DNA from 4 places in the Pseudarthrobacter sp. PvP004 genome. Region 3 is predicted to be linked to each of the others. Evidence: riboswitches for the same ligand, from Rfam matches in the RefSeq annotation. Region 3 holds a riboswitch; each other region holds the start of a gene.
What was found. A riboswitch is a leader RNA that binds a small molecule or an ion and turns the genes downstream of it on or off. The one in region 3 is predicted to bind S-adenosylmethionine.
Positions count from the first base shown of each region.

Region 1: another riboswitch for S-adenosylmethionine. It lies ahead of J3A64_RS12970 (hypothetical protein); the one in region 3 lies ahead of J3A64_RS21025 (DUF1737 domain-containing protein).
Region 2: another riboswitch for S-adenosylmethionine. It lies ahead of J3A64_RS11015 (homoserine O-acetyltransferase); the one in region 3 lies ahead of J3A64_RS21025 (DUF1737 domain-containing protein).
Region 4: another riboswitch for S-adenosylmethionine. It lies ahead of J3A64_RS03480 (aminotransferase class V-fold PLP-dependent enzyme); the one in region 3 lies ahead of J3A64_RS21025 (DUF1737 domain-containing protein).

Region 1 covers NZ_JAGINL010000001.1:2,897,367-2,904,883, reverse strand. Annotated here, with positions in the region: gene J3A64_RS13000 (gamma-glutamyl-gamma-aminobutyrate hydrolase family protein) at 1-769, opposite strand, end outside; gene J3A64_RS12995 (LOG family protein) at 831-1,964, shown strand; gene J3A64_RS12990 (matrixin family metalloprotease) at 1,984-2,985, opposite strand; gene J3A64_RS12985 (matrixin family metalloprotease) at 3,039-3,875, opposite strand; gene J3A64_RS12980 (VIT1/CCC1 transporter family protein) at 4,018-5,175, opposite strand; gene J3A64_RS12975 (hypothetical protein) at 5,431-5,622, shown strand; gene J3A64_RS12970 (hypothetical protein) at 5,619-5,948, opposite strand; SAM riboswitch class IV at 5,965-6,084, opposite strand; gene J3A64_RS12965 (sodium:solute symporter) at 6,440-7,517, opposite strand, start outside.
Region 2 covers NZ_JAGINL010000001.1:2,431,204-2,438,720, reverse strand. Annotated here, with positions in the region: gene J3A64_RS11025 (VOC family protein) at 1-232, opposite strand, end outside; gene J3A64_RS11020 (bifunctional o-acetylhomoserine/o-acetylserine sulfhydrylase) at 435-1,775, shown strand; SAM riboswitch class IV at 1,938-2,054, shown strand; gene J3A64_RS11015 (homoserine O-acetyltransferase) at 2,070-3,191, shown strand; gene J3A64_RS11010 (hypothetical protein) at 3,215-3,604, opposite strand; gene J3A64_RS11005 (winged helix DNA-binding domain-containing protein) at 3,685-4,860, opposite strand; gene J3A64_RS11000 (SGNH/GDSL hydrolase family protein) at 4,890-5,732, opposite strand; gene J3A64_RS10995 (alpha/beta hydrolase) at 5,803-6,453, shown strand; gene J3A64_RS10990 (RNA-binding S4 domain-containing protein) at 6,450-6,677, opposite strand; gene J3A64_RS10985 (DMT family transporter) at 6,701-7,517, shown strand, end outside.
Region 3 covers NZ_JAGINL010000001.1:4,597,624-4,605,140, reverse strand. Annotated here, with positions in the region: gene J3A64_RS21030 (SulP family inorganic anion transporter) at 1-659, shown strand, start outside; SAM riboswitch class IV at 746-857, shown strand; gene J3A64_RS21025 (DUF1737 domain-containing protein) at 871-1,137, shown strand; gene J3A64_RS21020 (rhodanese-like domain-containing protein) at 1,134-1,544, shown strand; gene J3A64_RS21015 (O-succinylhomoserine sulfhydrylase) at 1,545-2,753, shown strand; gene J3A64_RS21010 (hypothetical protein) at 2,764-3,375, shown strand; gene J3A64_RS21005 (glutamate--cysteine ligase) at 3,372-4,562, opposite strand; gene J3A64_RS21000 (UDP-N-acetylglucosamine 1-carboxyvinyltransferase) at 4,751-6,274, opposite strand; gene J3A64_RS20995 (siderophore-interacting protein) at 6,479-7,213, opposite strand; gene J3A64_RS20990 (penicillin acylase family protein) at 7,315-7,517, shown strand, end outside.
Region 4 covers NZ_JAGINL010000001.1:770,182-777,698, reverse strand. Annotated here, with positions in the region: gene J3A64_RS03515 (PadR family transcriptional regulator) at 1-407, shown strand, start outside; gene J3A64_RS24060 (50S ribosomal protein bL37) at 521-595, shown strand; gene rsrA (mycothiol system anti-sigma-R factor) at 726-986, opposite strand; gene J3A64_RS03505 (sigma-70 family RNA polymerase sigma factor) at 983-1,780, opposite strand; gene J3A64_RS03500 (DoxX family membrane protein) at 1,962-2,477, shown strand; gene aroA (3-phosphoshikimate 1-carboxyvinyltransferase) at 2,484-3,854, shown strand; gene J3A64_RS03490 (ribosome small subunit-dependent GTPase A) at 3,857-4,972, shown strand; gene hisN (histidinol-phosphatase) at 5,028-5,840, shown strand; SAM riboswitch class IV at 6,021-6,134, shown strand; gene J3A64_RS03480 (aminotransferase class V-fold PLP-dependent enzyme) at 6,166-7,517, shown strand, end outside.

The DNA.
Region 1 (7,517 bases), 1.7 Mb from region 3:
CATGGGTAGGGTTCCGGCAAACATCCACAAAGTTCTGGAACGGCAGCAACCGCTCGGCGTCGGGCAACTGGGAAGCCTCCGGATGCCATTGGACCGAAACCACCCACCGTGAAGGGTCTTCCAAGGCTTCCACGGTTCCATCGTCTGCCACGGCAGTGACCAGGAGGCCTTCACCCACCCGGGACACGGCCTGATGATGTCCGGAGGCGATCTTGATGGTGCTCCCCTCAGGGGATCCATACAGCCCCGCAGTCTTGGAACCGGCCGTCAGGAGCACGTTATGCCAGGCCCATTCGCTGGCCTCGGGATCGTGGGGATCCAGGCCGTTGTGGTTCACTGCCGACGGTGCCATGTCCTGGATCAGCGTTCCACCGTAGAGGACGTTCAGCAGTTGGTGGCCGCGGCAGACGCCCAACAGCGGCAGACCGGCGTCGATGGTTGCCCGGGCAACATCCATGTCCAGATGGTCCTGCTCGGGGTTGACATCGTAAAGGGACGCGTCAGGGTCCTGCCCATAGAGGCGCGGGTTGATGTCGCCGCCCCCCGGCAGCAGGACGCCGTCGAGCGTTTGCATCTCGGTGGCCAAGCGCCCGGCGCTGTCAGCCAACACCGGGGTCAACAGCACCGGTTGCGCGCCGGCCTCACGCAACAGGTCCACGATGAACGTAAAGAGCTCGTTGGCTTCACCCACCCGGGCGTCTGGGGCGTCCGAACTGCTGAGACGGACCGGGACGCCGATACGCGGCCGAACAACTTCTGAACTCTTCATGCTTCATGATGCACCGGATCAAGGCCCGGCACACAAACGGCTGCACCACTACGCTGAAACCATGAACCGCTCCGGAGCTTTGAACCCGAGTCCGCGAACTCTCGACGTCGAAAGCGTGGTCCACTTCCACCAGCTGGTGAGTGCAGGGGCCGGCTCCATGAACGGCTGGCACGCGCAATCGCTGGACCTTCGGGGCCACTCGCGGGACCTCAAAGCCTTGAACCCCCAAGGTGCGATTTTCCTGGGGTGCACTTTCGACGACGGGGTGGAGGAGAGCCTCCGCCGGCGGGGAGCGCTCATCTTCCCCAAGCTTCACAATGTGCCGTTCAATCCCTACCGCGGCGGCGTTTACACGGCCAGTGAACTGTATGAGGGCATCGCCGTCACAGAGTATGAATCCACCCTGGATGCCCGCGTCTACCAGTGGAGCATCCTCCCCGGGCAACGGGGCAGCCTGGACGCCACCCTCGCAGCGGCCCTGCACGACCACGCGATCGGCGACGCCCTGGACGAACTGCTGGACCACGGGGCACTCGCCGGGACCAAGCTGGTGGGTGTCATGGGAGGACATGCCGCGCAGCGCGGCACCAAAGAATTCGCCGACGCCGCAAAGCTGGGACGGTTGCTGGCACAGGCGGGCCTTACGGTGGCCACGGGCGGGGGTCCCGGCGCCATGGAAGCCGCCAATCTCGGCGCCTACTTGAGCGGACTGCCCGACGCCGACTCCACTGTCGCGCTTGAGGATCTCGCCGCTGTGCCCGGGTTCAGGCCCTCCGTGACGGCTTGGGCGCGGCAAGCAGCCGCCGTCGTCGAACGTTATCCGGACGGCACCCCGACGCTCGGCATTCCAACATGGTTCTATGGTCATGAGCCGCCCAATCTCTTTGCCACGCACATCGCCAAGTACTTCGCCAACGCTGTCCGCGAGGCCATCCTGCTGGAGCTCTGCGACGGCGGCATTGTGTTCCTCCCGGGCGCGGCCGGAACGGTGCAGGAAATTTTCCAGGACGCGTGCGAGAACTACTACGGAGCCCCGGAGACCATCACACCTATGGTGTTGGTAGGGCGCGAACACTGGGAACGGACTTTCCCTGCCTGGCCCATGCTGCAGAGCCTCGCCGCGGGGAAGCCCATGGCGGACAAGATCTTCCTGGTGGACACCGTGGAGGATGCGCTCGCGGTGGTAGCCGGGTAAGTGGTGGCCGGCTAGCCCCTTAGAAATCCTTGCTGCAAGGACCCGTGCCCAGCTGGGCGAGCCCTGTCCGGTCGCCTGCGGCGAATCCGCGGACCCAGGACGCTTGGTCGAACATGAGTTGCCGGGGATCGTCCACGTGGTCCAGGCCCAGGAGATGTCCCAGCTCATGCATGATCACAGCCACGCCGATCTCCTCTCCGCTGGGTGCGTCCACGATCTCCGCGAATTGTGGCGCATCCAAGGACACGGTGCCTGTCACATAGGCCTTGTAACCGTTGCTGAGGCCAATGGAGGAGCTGCCACCAAGGCCCACGGTCTGCCCGGTCAGACGCGGAACCTGCTCCGGTGTGCTCCAGGCAATAAGCACGGGCGCCCAGCGGTCCCCGTACCTTTCGGGCTGGTATCCGGGCCTGGTGGGGGAGGGAACTTCGGAACTGGGTCCGTCATAGATGAACTTCAATCCCGTGGCTTCGCTGGCCTGTCTCACGGCTTCCTCCACCAATGGCTGCCAGGACGGCGGGGCCAGGTCCGAGTTGACCACGTAGTGGATGGGCCTGCAGGGAGAGTAGGCCAGCGGGGTTCCGTCTTCCTTGACGGCCAGGAACTTGTACGAGGAACTGGTGCGGCCCAGTGGTCCCGGCGTGCCGAGCGGCGCGTCGGCTTCCTCGAGTCCCGGGATCGGGTCCTGGCGTTGGCCGAACGGTACGAGCCCGGGCCGGGGTGCCTGGCTCTGTGTGGCGGACGATCCGTAGAGGAGGTGCTGGAGTTCGCCGCTGAAATAGGCTCCTGCGCACACCAGACCGAGGACGCCGAAAAGGAACAGGATGGCCGCGATGCTGCTGTGCTTGATCGGCGGCCTGACCGGGGGAGGCTCCGGTGGGCGCGGGGTATGCGGAAGGTAACTCGGACGAGGGGGATCGTGGTCCGGCCACTTGGGCGACCCATAAGGTTCCATGGAACCCCCTGACGTGGAGGCCGCGACGGAAGGTGGGGCGCCGCCGTCGGCCGTATTCGCCAGCATAAGTCCCACCCCGCCGGGAGTCCATGCCGCGAGTGCTTGGAGTGCGAAGGCGCTTAGATGTCCTTGCGGCAGGGCGCCGAGGCAAGAAGGTACAGGCCGTTCAGGTCGCCCGCCGCGAGTCCGTCGGGTGCGCCGATCTCCGGGTACATGAGTTGGATCGGATCATCCACGTGGTCCAAGCCCATCACATGGCCTAACTCGTGTTGCATGACTGCCAGGACGTAGTCGGCCCCGCCGGGACTGGCCAGCAGTTCCGTTACCTGCGGAGTGTCCAGCTCCAAGCTCCCGGTGATGTAGCTTTTGGGGCCCTTGTTGAGGGAGTACATGGTGCTGCCTCCGGTCCCGATGACGTTCTCGGCCAGGGCCGGTGCCTCCACGGGTGTGGTCCACGAAATCAGCAAGGGAGCCCACCGGTCACCGTATTTGGACGGCTGGTAGGGTTCGCGCCGGTCTACCGGCACCTCGTCCGTGGTGCCATCGTTGACGAACTGGATGCCGGACGCAGCGGATATATTCGCCAAAGCGGTGGCCAGCAGGTCATCGGAGCCGGCAGGTGCGGACGCGTTGTTCACGACGTAATGAAGCGGACGGCAGGGCGAATAGCCCACCGGAGTGCCGTCGTCGTTGGTGGCCAAAAACTTGTACGAATCGTTGGTGGTTCCCGGCGCCGAAGGGGAGGCCAGCGGGGCGTCCGCTTCCTCACGTCCGGGCGGCGGTGCGTCAGGGGCGCGTGCCGGTTCCGCTTCGCCCGGCCCGTCCTGCGGTGAACCCGGAACGCTGACGCCCGGGAACAGCGCGGTGATGCGAGGGTCGCCCTGAAGGAATCCGCTCACCAGCACGGCGACGACGGCGGCAATGACGGCCATGAGGACGCCGCGGAGAATACGCACGGCTGTTCTAGTGCGTCGGTGCCTGGGCGCACGCGTTGCTTCCCGCTCCGGGTCCACGGTTCTCCATTCCTGATGCCCTGGTCACGCGGGGCAGCGCGGAGGACGAACCAACATTACGGTCTCCGGACCGAGCCGTCCAAACTTAGACGATAGCCGCGCCGAACGCCAGACCCAGCCCGTACGTGGCCGCCGCCGCTCCCAGGCCAATGGCAAGCTGCCGCAGCCCGCGGCTCAGCGGCGAGGTTCCGGACAACAACCCGACGACGGCGCCAGTCGCCAGGAGCGCGATGCCCACCAGAACGCCGGCCACCAGCAAGGCGGCGATGCCCGTCATGCCGAAAATGAACGGGAGGATGGGCACGATGGCGCCCGAGGCGAAGAAGCAGAAGCTGGACATCGCAGCGCCCCATGCTGAACCCACGGACTCGTGGTCGTCAATGGGTGGCTTCTCCGGCTGCAAGGAGAGGCTTGGGTCGCAGTCGCAGCTGAACAGTCCCATGCGCTCGGCAGCGCGGTGCTCCGCGGCTTCGCGCGTCATGCCCCGGGCCAAGTACACCAGGACCAGTTCGTTGTGCTCGATGTCCAACGACGGCGCCGCGGTCAGAGTGGCCTGCGTGGGCAAAGTGGCATTAAGGAGTTCCCGCTGTGAGCGGACTGAGACGTATTCGCCCGCACCCATGGACAGCGCACCGGCCAGGAGACCCGCCACGCCACTCATGAGCACCACGGGGCTGGGCACTCCGGTTGCGGCCATGCCCATGACCAGGGAAAGGTTGCTGACCAGGCCGTCGTTGGCGCCAAAAACGGCGGCGCGGAACGTTCCGGAGAGCCTGTTGCGACCACGCGTGGCAAGGCCCCGGACTACTTCTTCGTGGATTTGTTCATCTGCCACCATGGCAGGCGTCGCGGCAGGTTCGGTTCCGTACGGGGAGCGGCCTTCAGCGCGCTGCGCAAGGGCGAGCACAAACACGGAGCCGAAGTTACGGGCCAGGAAGCCCAGGAACCGGCTGCGGCTGGACGCTGCCTTGGGCATTCCGGCGTGCTCGCCAAGGAGCTTGAGCCAATGGGCCTCGTGCCTGCCTTCGGCCTCGGCCAAAGCGAGCAGGATTTGGCGTTCTTCGCCGTCGCGCCGCTGGGCAAGCTCCCGGTAGACGGCGGCCTCGGCACGCTCATCGGCCAGGTACTGGCGCCACCGGCGGATGTCCGCGTGCGAGGGAGGCGCGGCTGCTGATTCGGGGGCTGCTGAGCCGGGGGTGGGGTCCGGAGCTGGGCTCGACGAACTGTGGGATTCCTGGTGCATCTGCACTTTGTCTCCTGTGCTGGGTGGGGTAGTTGCGGCCCCATTGCACGCCCCACACTACCGCTTATCCGCGCGGATTTTTGGCTGGTATTCCTCAACTGGAATGTTCGGTGCACCGTAATTTCCTTGACCCTTGCCCGTGCCGGTGCTCAGATGGAAGGACAGGGACGGGGCCCTCCCGCCACTGGATTCTGCATTCGGGTCAACGGGCCGAATCGGCCCGGCAGAACCGGCCCACGAGACGGAGGTTGCACCATGAACACCACCGAATCACACGCCAACTACCCGGAGCGGACAACCATTGAGTCCGACCCGGCCTACGACTACGCCGAAGACCAGGAAGTGGATGAGCCCTGGGTTGAGGAAGTGGACGCCCCCGAGGACGACGAACGTGTGGTCCCCCTCGACGAAACCGAAGAATTCCGCGACGAGGATGAGGAAATCTAGGATGGATGGTCGCGGCTCAGTGTGAAGTGACGTTGGAGGCCCGCCCGCTTCCCGACGGCCGCAACAGTCACCGTCAGCGTCCTTGACGCCTCACACCAGCGCGTCGGCAGTATGGCTTTGGCCAATGCTTGCGCGATCAGCTGCGGCTCGGGATATGCGAACTTCCCTGTCCGGGCCTTTGTCGTGATGGTCACCGTGCCAAGGAAGAGGTCGACGGCGGGAATCACCGGGACCGTGGGCGTTTTCGCCGGGGTTCCTGGTGCTTCCAGGATGCTGGGTGTTTTTGGGGTGCTTGCTGCCGGGGTGGTATCGCCTTGGTACGGCAAGGGACTGCTCCTTGGGAGAGTGCTCTTGCCCGCTCGGTTGTCTCTGGTCCGGGACGGGCCGCTTCCTCATCCGAACCACCCGTGAACATGGGGTTGGTGTGTGGCCAGTCGGAGCTTGGCACCACATCTCTTGAAGCTGGGACCACCCTATCCCATGGCTGCCCGGACGACCCGTTGCGGGGCCCGTTCTGCGGCCTGCTTTGCGCACTTTGGGGTGGTCTTTGCGTGTAGAGCGGGCTTCCAAGGGTGGGGGCATGCGTTGTGGGGCCTGCTTTGCGCGCTTTGGGGTGGTCTTTGCGTGTAGAGCGGGCCTTCCAAGGGGTGGGTGTGTGTTGTGGGGCCTGGTTTGTTGTGCGGCCTGCTTTGCGCGCTTTGGGGTGGTCTTTGCGTGTAGAGCGGGCCTTCCAAGGGTGGGGGCATAACGCAACGGCGGCGCCGCCCCGAAAAGGGGAGGCGCCGCCGTCGAACTTTGTTAGTTTCTTTGTGCCTGCCTAGGAAGCCGGCGTGGTGAGCTCTTCCTCTGCCACGCGGGTGCCGGCCACACGGTCCGTCCACGCCTTCATGACGGCCGGATCGGTGGGCTTGCTCAGCAGCGAGACCACTACGTACACCGCAGCCGAGGCGATCAAACCGAAGTAGATGGGCTCGTTGGCGTAGATGCCGTCAAGAGGAACTTCGGCGTTGATCTCGAGGATGATCATGGTGCCCAGGGTTATCACTGAACCGGCCGCCATGGACCATGCTGCCGCGATGCCCGTTCCGCGCTTCCACACCAAGCCACCGATGATGGCTACCAGCAGGCCGCCCACCAGGATGTCGTAGGCGATGGTCAGAGCGGCCACAACGTCCTTGGTGGAGATGGCGATGATGATGGCTACGATTCCCAGTCCGAGGACCCAGTAGCGGTTGGCCTTGACGTCGTGCTCAGGGTTGTCGGAGTCGGACGTGTCCACCTTCTTGCCGAACCAGCTGGCAACGAAGGGCATGACGTCGGCGCGGGCAACGGTGGCGGCAGCGATCAGTGCGCCGGAAGCCGTGGACATCATGGCGGCGACAGCTGCAGCGAGTACCAGGCCGCCGATGCCGATGGGCAGGAGGCGGGTAGCCACTTCGGCATAGACGTCATCCTTGGCAGCGATCTCCACACCGGAGAGGGCCACGCTGGCAGCCATGCCGATCAGGGCACCGGCGAAGCCGTAAAGGATGCAGTAGACGCCAGCGGTAGCACCGCCCCAACGGGCAACCGTGGGGGTCTTGGCGGTGAAGACGCGCTGCCAGATGTCCTGGCCGATCAGGAGGCCGAGTGTGTAAACGACGAAGTAGGTGATGATCGTCTGAAGGCCGATGCCACCGATGTCGAAGAAGCTCTCATCGACGCGGGCGCGGATGCCGTCGAGGCCACCAGCAGCGTTCAGTGCGAAGGGGAGCATGAGGAAGAAGATTCCCACCGTCTTGATGACGAACTGGACCTGGTCGGCCAAAGTGATGGACCACATGCCGCCGATGGTGGAGTAGACCAGGACGATTGCGCCGCCGATGGCGATGGCGAGCCAACGCTCCCAGCCGAAG
Region 2 (7,517 bases), 2.2 Mb from region 3:
AACGGGCGCGGACGGCCTGGCCAAAGGGTGCTTTGTCGGAAGCGGGGTGGTCCAGGACCTCCACCACTTCCAGGTACTTGTTATCCGCAAGGGGAATGATCATGTTCCGGGTACCGAAGCGCGGGTGCACTCCGCCCCGGACAGCGTCCACTCCCAATGCCGCGGAAATTCGTTCGGTAGTGGCCAAAAGGCCATCTCGTTCACAGGCGTAAGAGACGTGATCCATGCGCATGGCTTCATCTTGGCACTTTGTGATCAGGGTCTCAGCTAAGTCAAGCCTAACTAAGGTGGGATGTACGTAACTTTCGCTATGAGCGTCATGGAAGGACGCTAGGAGACCTGTAGATTCCACCGGCGTCATAAAGCTGTCTTAGCTTCCGGACAGTTCCTAGACTGGCCCCAGCTCACACCGCACCACATTGCCTGCCAAACCCATGCGTTACGAACAGGAGAACCCGATGTCCCAAGGATGGTCTTTCGAAACCCGCCAGATCCATGCAGGCCAGGAGCCTGACGCCGCCACCGGAGCTCGCTCGCTTCCGATCTACCAGACCACGTCCTTCGTGTTCCCCAGTGCCGAGAGTGCTGCCAACCGCTTCGCGTTGGCGGAGCTTGCACCCATCTACACCCGGATCGGCAACCCGACGCAGGATGTTGTGGAGCAGCGGGTCGCGAGCCTTGAAGGTGGCCTGGGGGCACTTCTGCTCAGCTCCGGACAGGCCGCGGAGACGTTCGCCATCCTGAACATCGCTGAGGCCGGGGACCACATCGTGGCGAGCCCCAGCCTGTACGGCGGCACGTACAACCTGCTGGCGCACACGCTGAAGAAGTTCGGAATTGCGGTCACCTTCGTGGAGGACCCCGACAATCTGGAGCAGTGGCGTGACGCCGTCCAGCCGAACACCAAGCTGTTCTTCGGCGAGGTTGTGTCCAACCCCCGCCAGGACGTGCTGGACATTGAGGGCATCGCCCGCACCGCTCACGAGGCCGGTGTGCCCCTGATCGTCGACAACACCCTGTCAACGCCCTACCTTATTCGTCCCATCGAGTGGGGCGCGGACATCGTGGTTCACTCGGCCACCAAATACCTGGGTGGTCACGGTTCAGCAATCGCCGGTGTGATTGTGGACTCCGGCAACTTCGACTTCGGCAAGGACCCTGAGCGCTTCCCTGGGTTCAATACCCCGGACCCCAGCTACAACGGACTGGTCTATGCCCGGGATCTCGGCAAGGACGGCGCCCTGGGCGCCAACCTCTCCTACATCCTCAAGGCCCGCGTCCAGTTGCTTCGCGATCTAGGCTCCGCCGTGTCTCCGTTCAACGCCTTCCTCATTGCCCAGGGTTTGGAGACCTTGAGCCTGCGCGTGGAGCGTCACGTTGCCAACGCCACCAAGGTGGCTGAGTGGCTTGAAAGCCACGACGACGTCGAGTCGGTCGCCTATGCGGGCCTGCCATCCAGCCCGTGGTACAGCCGGGGCCGGAAATACGGCCCCAAGGGCACGGGCGCCATTGTTGCCTTCAACATCAAGGGCGGCGTAGAAGCGGGCAAGCGCTTTGTGGACGGACTGGAGCTGCACTCGCACGTTGCCAACATCGGTGACGTCCGCTCGCTGGTCATCCACCCGGCGTCCACTACGCACAGTCAGTTGACGGTGGAGCAGCAGGTGGCTGCAGGCGTCAACCCCGGCCTGGTGCGGTTGTCCGTGGGCATCGAGAACGTGGATGACATCATCGCCGACCTCGAAGCCGGCTTCCGGGCTGCCAAGGGCGCCTGACGCCGCGGTTCAAAGTCTCAGCCCGACTGCCGCCCGCGTCGACGATTATTCGCCGGGCGGCAGTTCAGGGTGCTCATTCGTGAACGGAGGCACCCCAAACCGTCACACTGTTGTCACATTCTTCGCCAGAACCGCCCTGTATTTCCTAGACTCTTCGTATTAGGTCATGAGTGCCAGCACACAGCCCCGGCTTGCTGGCCGGCAACCCTCCTCCGCGGTGGGGTGCCCCGGGTGAAGACCTGGCCTGTTCGCACGCAAGGCGACGGGCAAGCGCGAGGTTAAGGTGTCAAAGGAATGACCATTACTGCTACAGCCCTTCCAAAATCCGGAGAAGAAGACGGAATCGTCAAGTACGCCGGCATAGGGCCGCTGGAACTTGAAGCCGGCGGATTCCTTCCCGACGTTGTCCTTGCGTACGAGACCTGGGGGCAGCTGAACTCCGACGCATCCAATGCCGTACTCGTCCAGCACGCGCTCACGGGCAGTACACACGTAGCCCGCGGCGCCACGAATGAAGAAGGCTGGTGGGAGCAACTTGTTGGACCAGGTGCCACCATCGACACCAACAAGTTCTTCGTCATCTCCATCAACATCGTGGGCGGCTGTTACGGCAGCACCGGCCCATCATCAGCAGCACCCGATGGCAAGCCCTGGGGTTCTCGTTTCCCGTTGGTCACTCTGCGCGACAGCACGGTGGCTGAGTCACGCCTTGCCGATGCTTTGGGCATCGACTCCTGGCACGCCGTGTTGGGTGGGTCGATGGGCGGCGCCCGTGCGCTCGAGTGGGCCGTGACGTTCCCCGAGCGGGTGGAGCGCTGCGCCGTGATCTCGGTGGGCGCCTACAGCACGGCCGAGCAGATTGCCTTCGCGCAGGCCCAAACCCTGGCCATCCGGCAGGACCCGAACTTCAATCACGGCGACTACTACGGCGGTACCGCGCCTGAGCATGGTTTGGCGTTGGCCCGACGTATCGCCCACATCACGTACCGCTCAGCGTTGGAGTTGGACTTCCGCTTCGGCCGGCAAGCCCAGCACCAGGAGACGCCGCTGACAGCTGCTGTGCTGGGGGAGCGCGGGCGCTACCAAGTGGAAAGCTACCTGGACCACCAGGGGACAAAGCTGGTCCGCCGTTTCGATGCCAACAGCTACATCGCCATTACCGAGGCCTTGATGTCCCATGACGTCACTCGTGGTCGCGGCACGTTGGAAGCGGCATTGTCGCGCACCAAGGCTGAGTTCTTTGTGGCGGCCGTGGACAGCGACAGGCTCTACTTCCCGGCACAGTCGCGGGAACTCGCCGCGGCACTCCCGGGAGACGTATCGGTCCACCTCATTGAGGCGCCGATTGGACACGATGGCTTCCTCACCGAGATCGGCCAGCTCTCGGCGCAGCTCCGCGAAGCCTTCTTCGGCTAAACCAGGCTCACGTTCAGGGTGGCCTAGCCGTTCATGATGTCGCCGCGCTGCTTCATGTAATCCTCCATGGCGATCTCGCCGTTGCTGAACTTCGCATCCAGCTCGGCCAGCTTGCGCGCACGGTAGCCTTGCGGCTGCGAGCTTCCCGTTGCGGGAAACGGCGTGGGGGACGAAGAGTTCGACGGCGGCCCGGCCTGCGGTGTCTCATCCGCGGGGCGTACGACGATCGGCTCCGACGGGTACCCGGGGTAATTCTGCGGCGGGTACCCCGGGCCCGGCAGATTCCGCGGCGGGTACCCGGGGCCGCGGAAGGTGTCATTCTGGATCCGACGCGCCCGGGAGCGGTTATACATGCGGATTCCGAGTGGAATCAGCCACGAGCAGACGATGATCCAGAAGATCAGATTGTTCACAGTGCAGGCCTCCTAGGTCTCATCCCAGCTTAGTCCTGCCACTTGGACGCGGCCCGTCTCCCGGAACCAGCCCGGCTATTTCACACCAGCGTGGTCTCCATGCCCAAGAACCGGCCGTAACGATCCGCCTCGGCCTCCAAGGCGTCTTGTTCTTCCGCCGTTGCCGGCCGGTTCATTCGGACATCGAGTTCGCAGGTCATGCCGGAGAAACTGTGGCGCCACCATCCGGCCAACCTGCCGTTCAGCAGGACCACGTGCATGGGTCCGTTGTCCTCGGGGAAGTATGGCGCCGTTCCACCAAGGAAGTGCCGGGACTGTGAGTAGCCCATCACGTATTCGTCGTAGCACTGAATGAGGTCCAGGCGGGGGAGCCCGGGGTCCTCCGTCGCTGAAGGATCGTCGCCGTTGGTGAGAGCCTCCGCTTCCTCAGAGGCCAGATAGAACTCCAGACCATCGAAGTGAACGGTGCCCAGGCTCCCGGGGGAGATCTCCTCAGCCACACCGATCCCCCGTTTCACATCTTTCATGGTCAGCCCGGACCACACGGCACAGTCCTTGATCGTGGCGGGTCCCCGGCTGGTGAAGTACCGGAGTGCCAACTGTCCAAGGGCCTGTTCGCGGGCTTCGGCAGTCAGCGGTAACAGAACCGAACCGGGAACGCGTTCCTCGAACAAGGCATATGTCTGTTTCAGGGCACCTCCGGCGGAGCGGACGGGGGAGCCACTCACCAGTATCCGGCTGATTTCCGCGTGCATGAGGTGGTAGATGAACCCCAGGCCCTTTCCGGGGAAGCCTGCTTGTTCCAAGACTTCGGCGAGTTCCTCGCGCGTCTTGTGGGCTCCTCCGGCCACGGCAGCGGCCAGGATCCGGCCACTCTTTGCAGCAGCCCCCTCATCGATTCCCGTCTGACGGTACATGCCTTTGTTGCCCTGGTGGAGGCGATCTGCGGACAATCCCATCAGCCAGCCAAGATCGTCCCGATGCACAAAGTGCCAGGTGGGCCGGAGGATGTGGGTCCGCAGGATGACCCCGTCGGATACAGCCTGCTCAACGTCTGCGGCCGTGACCATCGGTGAAGTGCTGGCGGAGCTTCTCTGAGCAAGGGTCCATCTGGCATAGGGGAATTCTTGCGACTGCACGGCCAGGAGGTTCCGGACCACGTCCCCGGGATTTCCGGCAAAGGGGGCCCGCAACTGCTGCCTCCGTAGCCGTGTCCGCCTGATAGTCTCCGCGGACAGGGAGCTGTCACCCGGCACGGCGGACCTCGCAGTGAAGAAGCGTCACGTCAGCTGCGCGGCAGCAGGGTGCCGGTAGAGCCGAAGACAGGTCCCGGCGTCGGACGCTTTGGCGTGATGCCGTCGCCTGAGGACCGGTGCCGAAGCCGCCGGATGACCCAGGGGACAAAGTACTCACGAGCCCACACGAGGTCCGATGAGCGGGCTTCGCGCCATGTACGCGGCGGAAGGGCCTTGGGCATCAGGGGCTCGAGCGTGTGTTGGACGTTCAGTGCCTCCAGGACCATCATGGCGATGGTGTGATGGCCCAGCGGCGAGAAGTGCAGGCGGTCCGCGTCCCACATCTGGGTATCAGCCAGCTGCCGCAGAGACCACATGTCGGCGATGATGGCGTCGTGGCGGGCGGCCACCGTACGGAGGTTTTCGTTGTAGATGGCAACTTTGCCGCGGATACGCCCCAAGACCGACGCGGCAGTATCCGGACCGTTGAAGAGCACCACGGTGGCGCCGCCGGAGCCCAGCTGCGCCACCGCGGCATCGAGCTTTTCGGCCAACAGATCGGGATCGCCGCCGGGGCGGATGAGGTCGTTACCGCCGGCCGAAATGGACACGAGGTCCGGCTGCAATTCCAGGCAGGGCGTCACCTGTTCATCGATGATTTGCTGCAGCAGCCTGCCACGGATAGCGAGGTTGGCATAGGCGAAGTCTTCCTGTCCGCGGCTCAGCTCCTCAGCGACCCGGTCAGCCCAACCTCGGTGACCACCCGGGTTCCGGGGCTCGGGGTCGCCGATGCCCTCCGTGAACGAGTCACCCAGTGCCACGTAACGGCTCCAAGGATGCTTTTGAACGGACTCGCCCGGCTTCAGTAAAGGATTGTTCTCACTCACGCTCATATCCTGCACCGTGACGGCGACCCTACGCCACCGTAGGTTGTTACTTGTGGGTAACTGCAAGAATGGACCCATGACTGAAGCACCCACATTTCCCGCCCCCGTAGTCCTGTGGTCCCACGATGAAGCCGAGCGTGCAGGCAAGCCGCTCCTGGTCCTGCTTCACGGCTATGGATCCAACGAGGACGATCTGTTCAGCCTGGCCGGATTGCTGCCCGACGGCTTTGTTGTCGCCGCCCTTCGCGCACCGATGCCCATGGGGCCGGGCTTCACCTGGTTCCCTCTCACGGCGTCCATCGACTATTCGCTGGAAGCCGTGAAGCACGCAGCCGAGTATGCGCTCGAATGGCTGGACACGGTCAAAGCAAACCACTCGTCAGTGACATTGCTCGGTTTCTCCATGGGCATGGCGATGGCTACCACCATGCTCCGCTACCGACCCGCGGACTTCGCCGCCGTCGTCGGGCTTTCAGGCTTTGTGATCGACGCCGGTGCTGACGCCGCCTTCCGGGACGATGAACTGGACGGATCGTTACCGATGTTCTGGGGCCGTGACCAGCAGGATCCCGTCATCACCCAGGACAAGATCGAATACACCATGGGATGGGTCCGCAAGCACGTTGACCTCACCAAAGTGCTCTACACGGGGATGTGGCACGGCATTAACCAGCAGGAGATCGGACACGTGGGCGAGTTCCTCACCCACAAAGTCCTGACTGACTAGGCTCTGGTGATCCGGACCGTCTGGCCGTTGACGGTTACGGTATCGCCGACGTGGAGTTGGCGGCCTCGGCGGTCGTCAATTTCGTTGTTGACTTTGACCAAGCCGTTCTTGATGAGCTCCGTGGCTTCAACGCCGTCCTCCACCAAGTTGGCGAGCTTCAGCAGCTGGCCCAGGCGGATCATGTCGTCGCGGATGGGGATCTCTTCAATTTCGGGGTTGCTCATACAGCAATGATGCCTGAAGTAGTGTGGTGACGGTGCCGCAGTCTCCTCCCCGTCCCGCCCTTCCACTGGTCATTGGCCTTCCTATTGCAGTAGCAACCGGCTTGGTCATCCCGCTTCAAGGGAGGATCAATGGGGCCCTCGGGGCCAAACTGGACGACGGAATCGCCGCGGCTGTGGTGAGCTTCACCACAGGACTCCTGCTCATCAGCGCTATTTCCTTTGCCACTCCCCGGGGCAGGGCCGGGCTCCGGCGCATCATTCCCGCTGTCCGGAATCGCAGCTTTCCCAGGTTCTATGTCATGGCCGGCGCCATCGGTGCGTTGTTCGTCTTTGCCCAGTCGTTCACGGTTGCCCTGCTGGGTGTCGCGTTGTTCACAGTCGCGGCCGTAACGGGCCAAACGTTGAGCGGACTGCTCGTGGACCGGATGGGCATCGGTCCGGGAGGAAAACGCGCTATCACCGGTGTCCGGGTCCTCGGCAGTGTCCTGACCGTTGCCGCGGTGGCTTGGGCTGTTTCGCCACGGTTTGGCGGCGACGCCGACATCGCATCGCTCGTGCTGCCGGTTCTCCTGCCGCTGGCTGCCGGCTTCTTCATGAGCTTCCAGCAGGCCATGAACGGAACCGCCACAGTCCATTACGGGACGCCCATCGCAGCCACCCTGGTCAACTTCATTGCCGGGTCAGCCATTCTGTGGATTGCGTGGATGATCAAGCTGGCTGTGGCCGGGCCGGGAAACCCGCTTCCCGGCGAGTGGTGGTACTACCTTGGCGGTCCCATGGGCTGCCTGTTCATCGGCTTGGCAGCACTGCTGGTCCGTAGCCTTGGCGTCCTGATCACCG
Region 3 (7,517 bases):
CTCCCGGAGTGACCGAGTACCTGCCCTCCGCAACGTTGGCCGCCGTCGTCATCGCCGCAGCCATTGCCCTCGCGGACCCGGCCGGCGTGAAGCGGCTCCTCAGCCTGAGCCGCAGCGAATCTGTGGTGATGCTGGCCGCGTTCCTGGGCGTCCTCACCGTTGGGGTACTGCAGGGAATCGTGGTGGCCATTGCGTTGGCGCTTTTGGACTTCGTGCGGAGGGCCTGGGATCCGTACCGGACAGAACTCGGTGCTGAAGAAGGGCTCCCTGGCTATCACGACCTTGAGCGGCACCCCGATGGTGAACGCATCCCGGGACTTCTCATCCTCCGCTTCGATGCGCCGCTGTTCTTCGGTAATGGGCAGGTACTGGCGGCCTTTGTCCGGGAGCAACTTGACGAGGCACCGGATGAGACAACAGATGCCATTACCCACGTCATCCTCGCCGCGGAGCCCATCACCGGGATCGACACTACGGCGCTGGACGACCTCGTCACTTTGGATGAATGGCTGGCAAGCAAAGGCGTGGACCTGGTGTTCGCCGAACTGAAGGGACCTGTGAAAGACAAGTTGATCCATTTGGGCACAGCGGCCCGCTTTACGCCCGACCACTTCTTCCCAACGGTGGGCGCGGCAGTGCGTGCGCTGAAAAACGAATAAGGGATGAGCCGCCGATTACGCAACATGACGGCCCCGCAACAGCCCGCAAGTGCGGCCCGATGCCCGTGGATGTTACGTTTTTCTTGAGTAATGAGCACCAGCGCAAAGCCCTGACTTGCTGGTCGGCAACCCTCTCTCCGGCGGGGTGCCTCAGGTGACTACTCGGCGTATCGACAACTCGTACTGCAAGCGTGACTGAGGAGCACCAGCAATGCCTGAACCCACTGAAGAAAAACTCTCCTACCGCCTGATTACAGGCCCGGATACCCGTGATTTTTGCGAGCGCATCCACAACTCGCTCGCAGAAGGTTACGTGCTCCATGGCAGCCCGGCCGCCACGTTCAACGGCACCGACGTGATCGTTGCCCAAGCCGTTGTCCTCCCTGCCGCGATCGCCAGTGCGGATGCTGCGGTAGCCAACGCCGTCGATCAGCTGGAAAACTACGACGACGAAGCAGCATTTGAGGGCCACGCATGAGCTACGCAGGTGATCTGACCCCGCAGGACGCGTGGGCCAAGCTTCAAGAGGGCGCCATCCTGGTGGACGTCCGCACCGAGGGCGAATGGGCCCACATCGGCATCCCCGATACCAAAGCCACCGAGAACGACCCCCTGTTCATCCAGTGGAATTTGGCCGGCGGCATTCCCAACTCCCGTTTCATCGAGGATCTGCAGCAGCAGGCACCCGAAGACGACGGCGTTGAGCTGGTGTTCCTGTGCCGTTCCGGCCAGCGCTCCATCTCGGCCGCAATCGCCGCAACCCAGGCCGGCTTCACTGCCTACAACGTCCTTGAGGGCTTTGAAGGCGAACCGGACCGCTACGGCGAACGCACCGTTAACGGGTGGAAGAACCGTGGCCTGCCGACGAATTTGGGGACCGAGTAAGTGACTTTCAATCCCGACGCCGCTGGCTGGAGCCCTGACACCCAAGCCGTCCGCGGTGGCCTTGACCGTACCAATTTCCAGGAAACGTCCGAGCCCGTTTTCCTGAACTCCGGGTTCGTTTACGAGTCCGCAGCCGCCGCAGAGCGAGCCTTCACCGGTGAGGACGAACGCTTCGTCTACTCCCGCTACGGCAACCCCTCCGTGGCCACGTTCCAGGAGCGGCTGCGGCTGCTTGAAGGAACCGAAGCGTGCTTTGCGACGGCGTCCGGCATGTCCGCTGTCTTCACCGCTTTGGGTGCCCTGCTGGCTGCCGGCGACCGCGTGGTTGCCGCCCGCTCCCTGTTTGGCTCCTGCTTCGTGATCCTCAATGAGATCCTGCCGCGCTGGGGCGTGGAGACGGTATTCGTGGACGGCCCGGATCTGGAGCAGTGGCGTGAAGCCCTCTCCGAACCCACCACCGCGGTGTTCTTCGAGTCGCCGTCCAACCCGATGCAGGAGATCGTCGATATCGCTGCAGTCAGCGAACTGGCGCATGCCGCCGGGGCGACTGTCGTGGTCGACAATGTCTTTGCCACTCCGCTGCTGCAACGCTGCGGTGAGCTGGGCGCCGACGTGATCGTCTATTCCGGCACCAAACACATCGACGGCCAAGGGCGCGTCCTTGGCGGCGCAATCCTGGGCACCAAGGAATTCATCGACGGCCCGGTCAAGCAGCTTATGCGGCACACCGGTCCTTCGCTGTCCGCGTTCAACGCCTGGGTGTTGACCAAGGGCTTGGAGACCATCGGGCTGCGCGTGAACCACAGCTCCGCGTCCGCTTTGAAGATCGCCGAGTGGTTGGAGCAGCAGCCTGCCATCAGCTGGGTCAAGTACCCGCTGCTGAAGTCGCACCCCCAGTACCAGCTCGCCGCGAAGCAGATGAAGGCCGGCGGTACGGTGCTGACGTTTGAACTCTCGCCTTCAGCCGGTCGTTCAGCCAAGGAGGCAGCCTTTGCGTTGCTTGATGGCCTCAGCGTGATCGACATTTCCAACAACCTGGGCGACTCCAAGTCCCTCATCACGCATCCGGCAACCACCACCCACCGGGCCATGGGGCCGGAGGGCCGCGCGGCCATCGGGCTTTCTGATGGTGTGGTGCGACTGTCCGTGGGACTTGAAGATGTGGGCGACCTTATCTTGGATCTGGAGAAGGCCCTCAAACAGGTCTAACCTTGCTGCCATGAGCGGGAACCATCCGTATCGCCGTGCCGGAGCAGTAATTGTTGCCGGCACGGTGGTGTGGTTCGTCGGAATCTCGCCGGTCTCACGCGTCTACATCACCCCAGACGACGCCGAGCGCCTCCGCATGCTGCAAGCCGGCCAACGCGGCTGGATCACGGGGCAGCACCTTACCGCGGCAGGAACAGTTGCAGTGCCTGTGGGATTCGCAGCCTTCGCCCGTTCCATTCCGGACTCGGGCACCTCACACAGGAAGGCGAAGAAATGGGCTTATGGCGCTGCAGCCGCACTGCTTGCCGGCGCCCCGCTCTTCGTTTCCAGTCTTGCCCGGCGGGCTTCCGATATTGAGGGCTTCGCCTACCGCCGTGGATCCAACGCGCCGTTCCTGGCCTATTCCGGGCTGCATGTTGTGGCGTTGGCCGCGCTCGGCGGGAGCCTTCTATCCTTGCCTGTCAAACGATGGATCGGGGTTACGGCTGCGGCCTCCGCGCCCATCTACGGCGCCATCCTCGTGGCCAAGAAGGACATTCCGCCGTTCGCTTTCTACCTGGTTGAGGGACTCGCGGGCGCTTACCTGATCGCGTGGGAGCAGCCGGAAGAACGCGAGGCCTAAGGTCGCCTGACCCGGGTCAGCATGGGCGCCGGATCCTTATGAGCATCGGCGGCAGCACCGCGCACAGTCACCTTCGCAGCATGCCCGACGACGGCGGCCAAGGCTTCGTTGGTGGGCGGACTCCCCGGCTGGGTTTGACCGTCGTGCTGCCTTTTGTTGTAGCGCACCGCGGTTTCCCGTTGCTCGTGGGCGCCGTTGCCCCGGTCCAGTACGTCCGAAATCCCTGCTTTGACGAGCTCCAACTCACCTTGGTCGTCCAGTACGGGGCTCAGATAGTCAACCAGCGCCCACACGACATCCGCTGCTGGTTGCGGTAGGAAGTCTCCGAAGTCCAGGAGGTCTCCGCGCAAACCCGAATTGCTGGCCTGCCAGCTCGCCATTCGCAGGAGGGCCGTTGGCACCGCGGTGGGTTCGACGCCGTCGAGCATTTCCAAGGAAGCAGTCTCTACCAAAGCCCGCACCAGCACGGCCATCAGTGCGGCGTCCTCGGCCCGGAGGCAGACATCGGCGACGCGGACCTCCACGGTGGGGTGGTTACGGGAGATGCGTGCGTCGAAGTAGATCATGCCTTCGTCCATGATCACGCGCGTTTCCAAAAGACGCTTCACGATGCGTCGATAGGCAGTCAGCGAACCAAATACGGATGAAGGGCCGGATGTGGGCCAGCGGTTCCAGGCCTGGGTGCGGTAGCTGTCGAAACCCGTGGGAAGCCCCCGCCAGTAAGGCGAATTGGCGGTGAGGGCCGTCAGGACTGCGAGCTTGTCCCGGATGTGGTCCAGCACCACCACCCCTTCCTCGGGCGACTCCACCGAGGTGTGCACGTGGAATCCGCACGTCAGCTGCTCTGTGGCAATGATGCCGAAGCGATCCAACATCGCGGCATACCGGGGGTCCGGGGTGGTGTGGGTGTTGGAGGCCAGTGGAGACGTGGCGATCGCAGCTACCCGTGCTCCGTGCTGACGGGCGGCCTGGTTGGCCATGGCCCGTCCGCGGCGGATCTGCTGCAGGAGCTCCCCGTAGCTGTGGCACGGGCGGGTTTGGGTTTCGATCTGCTCCAGCTTGAGTTCGTGGCTGAGGCCAGACGTGGGTTCATCCTGGCCTGCCAGCAACGCGTCCGCGAGGGCGAGGGGCTCGCCCGTCACAGGATCGACGATGAGCAGCTCTTCCTCAACCCCGAAAGTCCGCATGCTCCATTCTGCGTCAGGAGGCCGAACGAAGACAGGGCTGCGGTGCTGTCCTCGACGATTCGCACCCCTTCCCGCCATCTGCACCAGAGTTACCTGGCGCGGATGGCGGAAACGGGTGCGCCGAAAAGCACCTAAGGGCGCGTCCGGCGCGAAAGGGTGCGCAAGAGATCCCGCACGAGGCGCAATCGTCAGTCCTGGAAGTACTCGATCTTCGCGCCGATGGTGTTCAGGCGCTCGGCGAGGTCCTCATAGCCGCGCTCGATCACGTAGATGTTGCGGAGCTCGGAGGTTCCCCGGGCAGCCAACATTGCCAGGAGCAGGCAGGCCGCGGGACGCAGGGCGGGCGGGCAGCCGATTTCCGCAGCACGCCACTTGGTGGGCCCGTTGACGTAGATCCGGTGCGGATCCAGCAGCTGCACCTGGGCGCCCAGCTTGTTGAGCTCCGTCAAGTAAATGGCACGGTTCTCATAGACCCAGTCGTGGATCATGGTCTGGCCCTCGGCGTTGCCTGCAATCACTGCAAAGAAGGGCAGGTTGTCGATGTTCAGGCCCGGGAACGGCATCGGGTGGATCTTGTCCTGCGGGGCACGCAGCTCGGATGGCTTGGTTGTTACGTCCACCAGCCGGGTACGTCCGTTGCGTGCCATGTATTCGCCGGAAATCTCGAGGTTCTGGCCCATCTGTTCCAGGGTGGCGAGTTCAATTTCCATGAACTCGATGGGAACCCTGCGGATGGTGACCTCGGAGTTGGTCACGATTCCCGCAGTGATGAGGCTCATCGCCTCGATGGGGTCTTCGGACGGGAAGTACTCGATGTCAACATCAATGGCTGAGCGTCCGGTGATCTTCAGCGTGGTGGTTCCGACGCCGTCAATGTCCACGCCCAGGCCCTGCAGGTAGAAGCAGAGATCCTGCACCATGTAATTGGGGCTGGCATTGCGGATGATGGTGGTGCCTTCACGGTGAGCAGCGGCCATGATGGCATTCTCAGTGACGGTGTCGCCGCGTTCGGTCAGGACGAAGGACCGGTCGTGCCCATCAGCGGGAGGCGCAGTCACGGAGTAGAAGCCGGACTTCGCCTCCACTTCAAGGCCGAACTGGCGAAGAGCCTGCATGTGCGGCTCCACCGTGCGCGTTCCGAGATCGCAGCCACCCGCGTAGGGCAGCAGGTATTCGCTGGTTTCGTCCAAGAGCGGCCCGAGCAGCATGATGACGCTGCGGGTACGCCGGGCGGCGTCCACGTCCATGGACTCGAGATCCAGGACGTCCGGGCGGCGCAGACGGAGGTCGCTTCCGTTGAGCCACGTGCATTCCATGCCAATGGACGTCAGGACCTCAACGATCCTGTTGACTTCCTCAATCCGTGCAAGTCGGCGCAGCGTGGTGGTTCCACGGTTGATCAGGCTCGCACACAGGAGCGCGACACCGGCGTTCTTGCTGCTGTTGACATCAACTTCGCCGGAGAGGGTCCGGCCGCCCTCCACGCGGAGGTGTGTCATTTGGGGCTTACCGACCTTGACTATTGAGCGGCCGAAAATGGCTTCGAGGCGCTCGATCATCCGGAGGCTCAGGTTTTGTTTGCCCTGTTCCATCCGGGCGATTGCGCTCTGGCTGGTGCCGAGCTCAGTAGCCAACTGCCCCTGCGTCCAGCCTTTTTCGCCGCGGGCGTCGCGGAGCAGGAGGCCTACATGTTCTGCGGTCGGTTGCGTCATAAGCAAAAAATATCACAAATGAGTTAGAAATGAAGGGCAAAACGCAGAATCAGCGGCATACATCACACGGTACCCATTCTGTGCGATATATCCCACTGCGGCGGCTCATCGTGGGTGAACGCTTTCCCTCAGTATTTTCGCGGGTTACGCGCCCCGCGAGCAATTCCACGACTAACCCGTGGGCGGCCAGGGCGCGCCGAAAGGTTAGACCCGCCAGTACCCCAACGCGTCAATCCGGTTCTTGTCCACGCCGAGTTCTTTCCGCAGGTACTTGACGATTGCGCGGGTACTTGACGCTTCGCTCGCGACCCAGAAGAAGTCGTCGGCTACCGAGACAGTGTTGGCCGTGAGCGCACCGCAGACTTCCTCAACCAGAGCGGCACCGTCGCGTTTGCGCGGAATCCAGGTGACGACGTCGGAATCGGCCGTCCGCACCTCAATCGAGGGGTCGGCGTCGTGCTGGTATTCAAGCCAGGCGGTCACTGGGGCGGCGCCCGCAGCAACACGCTGCCGCTCGTCCAGCAGCGAATTGATGGCAGGGATGGACGCGGGATCGCCCACCACCCAGATCCGGCGCGGAGCGGGTTCCGGGAAAGTGAAGGAACTCCCTTGGACGGTGGCACCGATGCTCTCGCCCGGCTGCGCAGAGCGGGCCCAACGGGCAGCAACGCCGTGATGCATCGCGAAATCCATGCTGAACGTCCCGGCCGCCGGGTCGGGGTTCACCAACGTGTAGGCGCGCTGGTGGGCCTTGCCGGAATCGTTGAACCACAGCCGGATCCACATGGTGGGATGGATGCCGCTGCGCTCCAGGAGTCCGCCGTCACGCACATGAACGCGCAGGAAGTCCGGGGTGATCTCTTCACTGCCCGTAACCTCCAAAGTGAAGTCCTTGGCGCCCATGACTTTGAGGACGACGCCTTCCCAATTGCGTTTCAAGCAACACTCCTTCACGAAGGTCCACGATTTGTGAACGGGACCAAAGCCATTTATCTTGAGCTTAAGTAAGCCTAACCTAAGCTCGAAAGCGGCCAGAGATTATGACGCCTGCCCCCACCCCCCAATCCGCCCCGGCAGGCGGCCGCGGAACGTACCGCGATGAATGGGGCATCCCGCATTTGTGGGCTGATACCGCTGATGAACTCGCCTTTCTCCAAGGCATGAATGCCGCGACGGACCGTTCCTGGCAGATCGAGCTGGAAAGGTGGCGTTCGGAAGGCCGTACCGCCGAAATTTTGGGCGC
Region 4 (7,517 bases), 3.8 Mb from region 3:
AGTACCTCATCACTGATGCCGGCCGCGCTGAGCTGGACAGCCGCCGGCAGGAGCTTGCCGATGTAGAGGACACAATTTCGGCCTCCGTCAGGCGGCTCGCCGACAATCTGCGGGAGGACATCCGAACCAATATGCGCGGCTTGCGGGCAGATCTCGCAGCCACCGCCGAGGCCGCCCGCACCAGCGCTTCTTCGGCTGCTTTTCGGAGCAGGACAGCGGGCTACACTCCTGAAGGTCAGCGCATCCTCAAGGAAGCGGAACTATTGGTCCAGTCCTTCAGGGACGACATTCGTGTCGAATTGCGCCAGCACGGCGCCGCTCATCCGCTGACTCCCATTGCGCTTGAAACCGTGCGCACTGTATTGGACCAGGCCCGCATCTCGATCAGGAACTCGCTGCGAAACTGACTAACGGGCTGCTCCGAGGGAGCACGACACCCGCCCGGTTCGCGGCGCAGCGCTCTGATGTGCGAAACTGGAGGGCAGCTTTATTGAGTATCAATCCTTGAAGGAGGCCAGCTATGAGCAAGCGTGCACGTAAGCGTCGTGACCGTAAGCGCGGCGGCGCGAACCACGGCAAGCGTCCCAACACCTAAGCCATCGGCTTAGCGTCACAGGCTTAAAAGCGAAGGACCCGGAAACCATGCGGTTTCCGGGTCCTTCGCAGTTAAGAGCTGGAGAAGTTGCACCCTGTGAAGGGATCAACTCTGGAGCGCCGGAGTTGTATCAGGCGTCCACGGCTTTGATGGAGTGAATCCTGTCAAGAATCGAGTTCTTGAGGTTTTCCGGCGCAGATTCAGTGCATGAGCGCTTGACCATGGTGCGGATGAGGCATTCAAGGTCGTACTGCTCGGCACATTCCTCGCAGGTGTCCAGGTGCTGCTTGATCTCAGTGAGGTCCTCGCGGGTCAACGCACCGTCGAGGTACTCGTAGATCCGCTGCATTCGCGTATCGTCGCAATCGCCCAATCCCTGGCAGTCGCTCATTTCTCTTTCTCCTGATTGTTGCTTCCGGCCGCGGCCTGATCATCGGTTTGGGCCCTGAAGCCCCGTTCGGCGGCATAGTCCGCCAGCATGTCCCGCAGCATCTTCCTGCCGCGGTGCAACCGTGACATGACCGTGCCGATCGGGGTGTTCATGATTTCTGAAATTTGCTTGTAGGCGTACCCTTCAACATCCGCGAAGTAGACCGCCAGCCGGAATTCCTCAGGAATTGACTGCAAAGCGTTCTTCACGTCGGAGTCAGGGAGGTGGTCCAGAGCCTCAGTCTCAGCGGACCGTAAGCCCGCGGAGGTATGCGACTCCGCCTTGGCCAACTGCCAATCCTCGATCGTGTCCGAGTTGGACTGCAGAGGCTCACGCTGCCGCTTCCGATAGAGATTGATGTACGTGTTGGTCAGGATGCGGTACAGCCAGGCCTTAAGGTTGGTACCCGGCTTGTACTGGTGAAAGGCCGAAAACGCCTTGGTGTAAGCCTCTTGGACCAGATCTTCGGCATCGGAGGGGTTGCGCGCCATCCGCATGGCTGCCGAATACAGTTGATCCACGTACTGCATCGCGTCGCGCTCGAAGCGTTCCCGCCGCTGTTCAGGAGTCTCCGTAGCAGGATCGACGTCGGGTGCAACAGCTGCGTCGTCGTCCGCGTCGGCTGCCTGGTACATGGCCGCTGCGGCCGGTTCAATGGTGCTCATCGTTGCCAAGTCTACTGTCAGCGTGGGTGAATCCGGCTGCGCACCAAACCCAACCTCCGGTAGAACCATGCGGTCCTTCACCAAAGTCAAAAAACCAACTCCGTTCAGCGAGGCGGCATCACCATGCCGCGGTCCGGTCTCCGCCGCACCTGAAACTCACAACGGCTGCCGCTGGGTAAATATTCCGCAAAAGTGCAAGACTAGAGCAGACTGCACCCCTTGAGCACAACACTCATCGAACTAATGTGGCAAGCCATCCAGGAGGCAAGACATGTCTGTTATCCGTTTTCTCGCACGTCCCATGCTCGCGTCCAGCTTCGTCGTCGCAGGGCTGGACAAGCTCAGGAACGCGGACGACACTGCGAAGCAACTCTCACCCGTCCTTCGCCGCGCCTCGGAATCCCTGCCCTTCAAAGCTGACGAAAAGACGCTCGCGCGCGTCATCGGCGGTGCACAGCTGGGCGCCGGAGCTTTGCTCGGGCTCGGCAAACTCTCCCGCTTCGCCGCCACGGTCCTCGCTATCACGTCGGCCTTGAACTCCTATGTCGAGTGGCGTTCGGCCGATATCAGCACGAAGGAAGGCCGGAGCGCCCGCAAGGCCCAGTTGCTGAAGAACATTTCCCTCACGGGCGGCGTGCTTCTTGCCTCAGTTGATACAGAAGGCCGTCCGAGCATTGCCTGGCGGGCAGAACACTTGGCGGCCGATGCCAAAAAAGTGACAGGCAAGCAGATCAAGCGCGCAGACAAAGCAGTTCGCAAAGCCGTAGACAACGCAGTTGGAGCATAAGGAAGCATGACAGGCACCACCCCCGCTAACACCGAATCAACAAAAGCCGCCACCACGCTCCCCTTGTGGCCGGCCCCTCATGCCAAGGGGCCCGTGGACGCAACGGTGACGGTCCCCGGTTCAAAGTCCCTGACAAACCGGTTCCTGGTGTTGGCGGCTTTGGCGGATGGTCCCTCACGGTTGAGGGCTCCCCTTCATTCCCGCGACTCCGCACTGATGATCCAAGCCCTCCGGCAGTTGGGTGCAACCGTCACCGAAGTACCCGGTGACGGCCACTTCGGACCGGACCTGGAAATTACACCCATGGATCCGGCTGCGTCGGGCGCGGAGACGGCAATCGACTGCGGACTGGCCGGAACCGTCATGCGGTTCGTTCCCCCGTTGGCGGCACTGCGTAACGGCGTTACAGTCTTCGACGGCGACCCCCACGCACGCAACAGACCCATGGGAACCATCATCGAAGCCTTGATCGCCCTCGGCGTTCCGGTGGCAGCGGACGGCGGCAGGACGCCGTCGTCCCTTCCCTTCGCTGTGGACGGTACCGGCGAGGTCCGGGGCGGCCATCTGGTGATTGACGCCAGCGCATCGTCCCAGTTCGTTTCCGCGTTGCTGCTGGTGGGTGCCCGCTTCGTTGAGGGCCTGCATCTGGAGCACGTGGGCAAGCCCGTTCCCAGCTTGGACCACATCACCATGACCGTGGAGGTCCTCCGCAGCGTGGGCGTGGTCGTGGACGATTCCGTACCCAACCACTGGCGGGTCTCCCCTGGCCGCATCCGGGCTTTTGACCAGCGTATCGAACAAGACCTCTCCAACGCAGGGCCTTTCCTCGCCGCCGCGCTGGCCACGCGTGGCACCGTCCGCATTCCCAATTGGCCTGCCGGCACCACACAAGTGGGCGACCAGTGGCGCACCATCCTGACCGCCTTAGGAGCAGAGGTGACCTTCCAGGACGGAACGCTGACAGTGACTGGCGGCGCCGAAATTAAGGGAGCCGACTTCGACGAAACCAGCGAGCTGGCACCTACTGTTGCCGCGCTGTGCGCGTTGGCCACCGGGACCTCCCGGTTAACCGGCATTGCCCACCTCCGCGGGCACGAAACTGACCGGCTTGCCGCCCTTGTAGCCGAGATCAACGGCCTCGGAGGCGATGCGGAAGAGACCGCCGATGGCTTGGTGATCCGGCCGGCGACCCTTCACGGGGGCGTGGTCCACAGCTATGCCGACCACCGCATGGCTACTGCCGGCGCGATCCTTGGTCTCGCCGTCGAAGGCGTACAGGTTGAGGACATCGCCACGACGTCCAAGACCATGCCGGAATTCCCACAGATGTGGGCGGCCATGCTGCAGCCAACCGATGCCGATGAGGCCAGTAACTGATCATGGGCCGTGACGCACGTTCCTGGGACGAATCCGACGTCCGGATCCGTCCCAGCAAAAAAGGATCCAGGCCCCGCACCAAGGATCGCCCCAGCCACGACGACGCCGTGATAGGCAGGATCATCACCGTGGACCGCGGGCGCTACAGGGCTATTGTGGGCGAAGATTCCGCACATGAGCGCATCGTGATTGCAGCCCGCGCCCGTGAACTGCGGCGCAATCCCGTTGTCCCTGGCGACTTCGTCGCTTTGGTGGGTGACGTCTCCGGGTCCCCCGACACTCTGGCGCGCCTGGTGCGGGTGGAAGAGCGGAAGACGCTCCTTCGCCGCAGCGCTGATGATACGGACCCCATCGAACGAGTGGTTGTAGCCAATGCCGATCAGCTCGTTGTGGTTGTTGCGGCGGCCAACCCGGAACCACGTACCGGATTTATTGACCGTGCTTTGGTTGCAGCATACGACGCCGGCATCGAGCCGTTGCTGCTTATCACCAAGGCGGACGTCAAGGATCCGGCGGAGCTCCTTGCCAATTACCTGAGCTTGGACTTTCCCGTGATCATCAGCCGTACGGCTGACTCCGAGGCCGGCGGCATCGATGCCCGCTCGGATGATGGACTCTCAGCCCGGCTGGACAAGGACGCCGTCTCCCAGCTCCGCTCACATCTGGGTGGCAAAGTCACCGTCATGCTCGGCCACTCAGGTGTAGGCAAATCCACCATGGTCAATGCACTGACGGGGGCAGAGCGCGCGACTGGCGGCGTCAACGCGGTGACGGGCCGTGGCCGGCACACGTCATCCTCGGCTTTGGCGCTGAAGCTGGACGATGCACCGTCCGGCAGCTGGATCATCGATACTCCCGGCATACGCTCCTTCGGCTTGGCGCATGTGGACCCGGACCGGATCCTCCATTCCTTCCCGGACCTTGAGCCCGGCACGGAAACCTGCGACCGCGGCTGCAAGCACGGTGCCACCGCCACCAATTGCGGGCTTGATGCATGGGTGAACGATGGCCATGCAGGCCCATCAGGAGTGGCGCGGCTGGCCTCCCTGCGCCGCTTGCTGGGTGCAGACCCACGACTCGAAGCGAAAGAGACCAAGGAACTGGGCACCGTCAACTGATCGTTACCGGCTTCACGTCCCCAATGAGGCGAACGATTCAGGATAGTTTGGTGGCATGACCCATCCCGTTTCCACGTACAACGATGACCTGCGCCTTGCCCATGTCCTCGCTGACTCAGTCGATGCCCAGACCATGGATCGCTTCAAAGCGCTGGACCTCAAGATCGAAACCAAGCCCGACCTCACGCCTGTCACTGACGCTGACAAGGCCGCTGAGGAAGCAATCCGCGGTCAGCTGTCCCGCTCGCGCCCACGTGATGCGGTCCTGGGCGAGGAGTTCGGCAGCAGCGGCCACGGCTCGCGCCGCTGGATCATCGACCCCATCGACGGAACCAAGAACTTCGTCCGGGGTGTTCCGGTGTGGGCAACGTTGATCGCCCTCGTGGACGAAGGCGAACCCGTCGTGGGCGTCGTGAGCGCCCCCGCGTTGGGCAAACGCTGGTGGGCTGCCAAGGACATGGGTGCCTACATGGGGCGGTCCCTCGCCTCGGCCACTCGCCTCAAAGTTTCCAACGTCTCCAGCCTGGCAGACGCCTCCATGTCCTACTCAAGCCTTTCGGGCTGGAAGGAAAGGGGCAACCTTGACGAGTTCCTGGACCTCACCGAAGACGTCTGGCGCACGCGTGCCTATGGTGACTTCTGGTCGTACTGTCTCGTGGCCGAGGGCGCAGTGGACATCGCCTGCGAGCCTGAGCTGAACCTTTATGACATGGCAGCACTCGTCCCCATCGTCACTGAGGCCGGCGGCCGTTTCACGTCCCTGGAAGGCGAAGACGGTCCTTTCGGCGGCAATGCACTGGCTACCAACTCGATCCTTCACTCCGAGGTCCTCAAGCGGCTCAACCCCGGCCTGGACGACCTTCTCTAAACTTTTCATCGCCTTGTCTAACCAGTAGGCGACGGAATTTTCGACGGCGGCAGCCCCCTTTTGGGGGTCTCCGCCGTTTTTTATTCGACGAAGCAGGCATTTTGCCTTCCGCGTAACAAAAGGCTTAACAATCGGCAGCGGCTTTGGATGGGCCCCCGGACGTGCTCTAGCCTTTTTACAGGTCACGAGTGCCAGCGCTAAACCCCGGTTTGCTGGCCGGCAACCCTCCATTCGCGGTGGGGTGCCCCGGGTGACGACCCGGCCGGTCCGGAACGGATGCGGCAAGCGCGGATCCCCTCCGGGGGTCCCTCTTGAGTGAGGTCCCATGAGCACTGTCACGTTCGACTCAAACATCATTCCGTCCTTCGCCGCAGAAACCACAGCAGAAACAGCCCCTGCTGCACGGCCGCTGGCGGCTGTTACCGGCGCCGAGTTGCAGGCGCCCCTGATTCAGGGCGGACATGTTCGCTACGCAAACCTCGACTACGGGGCATCGGCTCCGGCGTTGACCATCGTCTCGGCGTACCTCAACGAAGTCCTTCCCTACTACGCGAGTGTCCACCGCGGCGCAGGCTACGCCTCCCAAATCAGCACGTCGGTGTACGAGAACTCCAGGAACATCGTCCGTGACTTCGTCGGTGGGCGGCCGGATGATTCTGTCATCTTCACCCGGAACACCACGGACTCCTTGAACCTGCTGGCCGGGTGCCTTCCGCAGATCGACGGCAAGCCCGCAGGCGAGGTCCTGTACCTGGATATCGAGCACCACGCCAACCTGCTTCCATGGCAGGGTGTACCGCACCGCAGCGTCGTAGCGGCCCCCACCCTGTCCGCCACACTGGACAAACTCCGCGGAGAGTTGGCCCAGGGCGGTGTCAGCCTGCTTGCGGTGACCGGAGCCTCCAACGTCACCGGCGAAATTCTTCCCATCGCAGAACTTGCTTCCCTGGCCCACGAATACGGTGCGCGGATCGTGGTGGATGCCGCCCAGCTCGCTCCGCACCGCCGGATCAATATCACCGAAGCAGACGTCGACTACATTGTCTTCTCCGGACACAAGCTCTACGCTCCCTTCGGCGCCGGCGTCGTGGTGGGCCGTCCCGACTGGCTCGACGCCGGCACTCCGCATCTGGCCGGTGGCGGCGCGGTCCGTGAAGCCCGTTTGGACTCCGTCAACTGGGCGGCCGGCCCCGCACGGCACGAGGGCGGCTCCCCCAACGTGCTGGGAGCCGCAACGCTCGCTCGCGCCACCCAGGTGCTCGCAGGCCTGGACCAGGACGCGTGGCACGCCCACGAGGCTGCCATCCGCTCGTACTTGGTGGAAGGCCTGGAGGCCATCGACGGCGTGACAGTCCACAAGATCTTCACTGACTCCTTGGACACCATCGGTGTGGTCAATTTCTCCGTCGAAGGATTCGACGCCGGATTGGTGGCCGCTTACCTGGCAGCGGAGCACGGCGTGGGCCTGCGAGATGGCCGCTTTTGCGCCCACCCGCTCCTCAAGCGCCTCGGGCTTCCCTCAGGCTCTTTGCGCGCCAGCTTCGGCGTCGGCTCCCGGTTGGAGGACGCCACCAGGCTGCTAGCAGGCATCCAAGGGCTCAAGCGCGACGGACTGGGCTGGGACTACGTGGTGGACGAGGGCCGCTGGGTTCCCGCCAATGACCACCGCAGCTACCC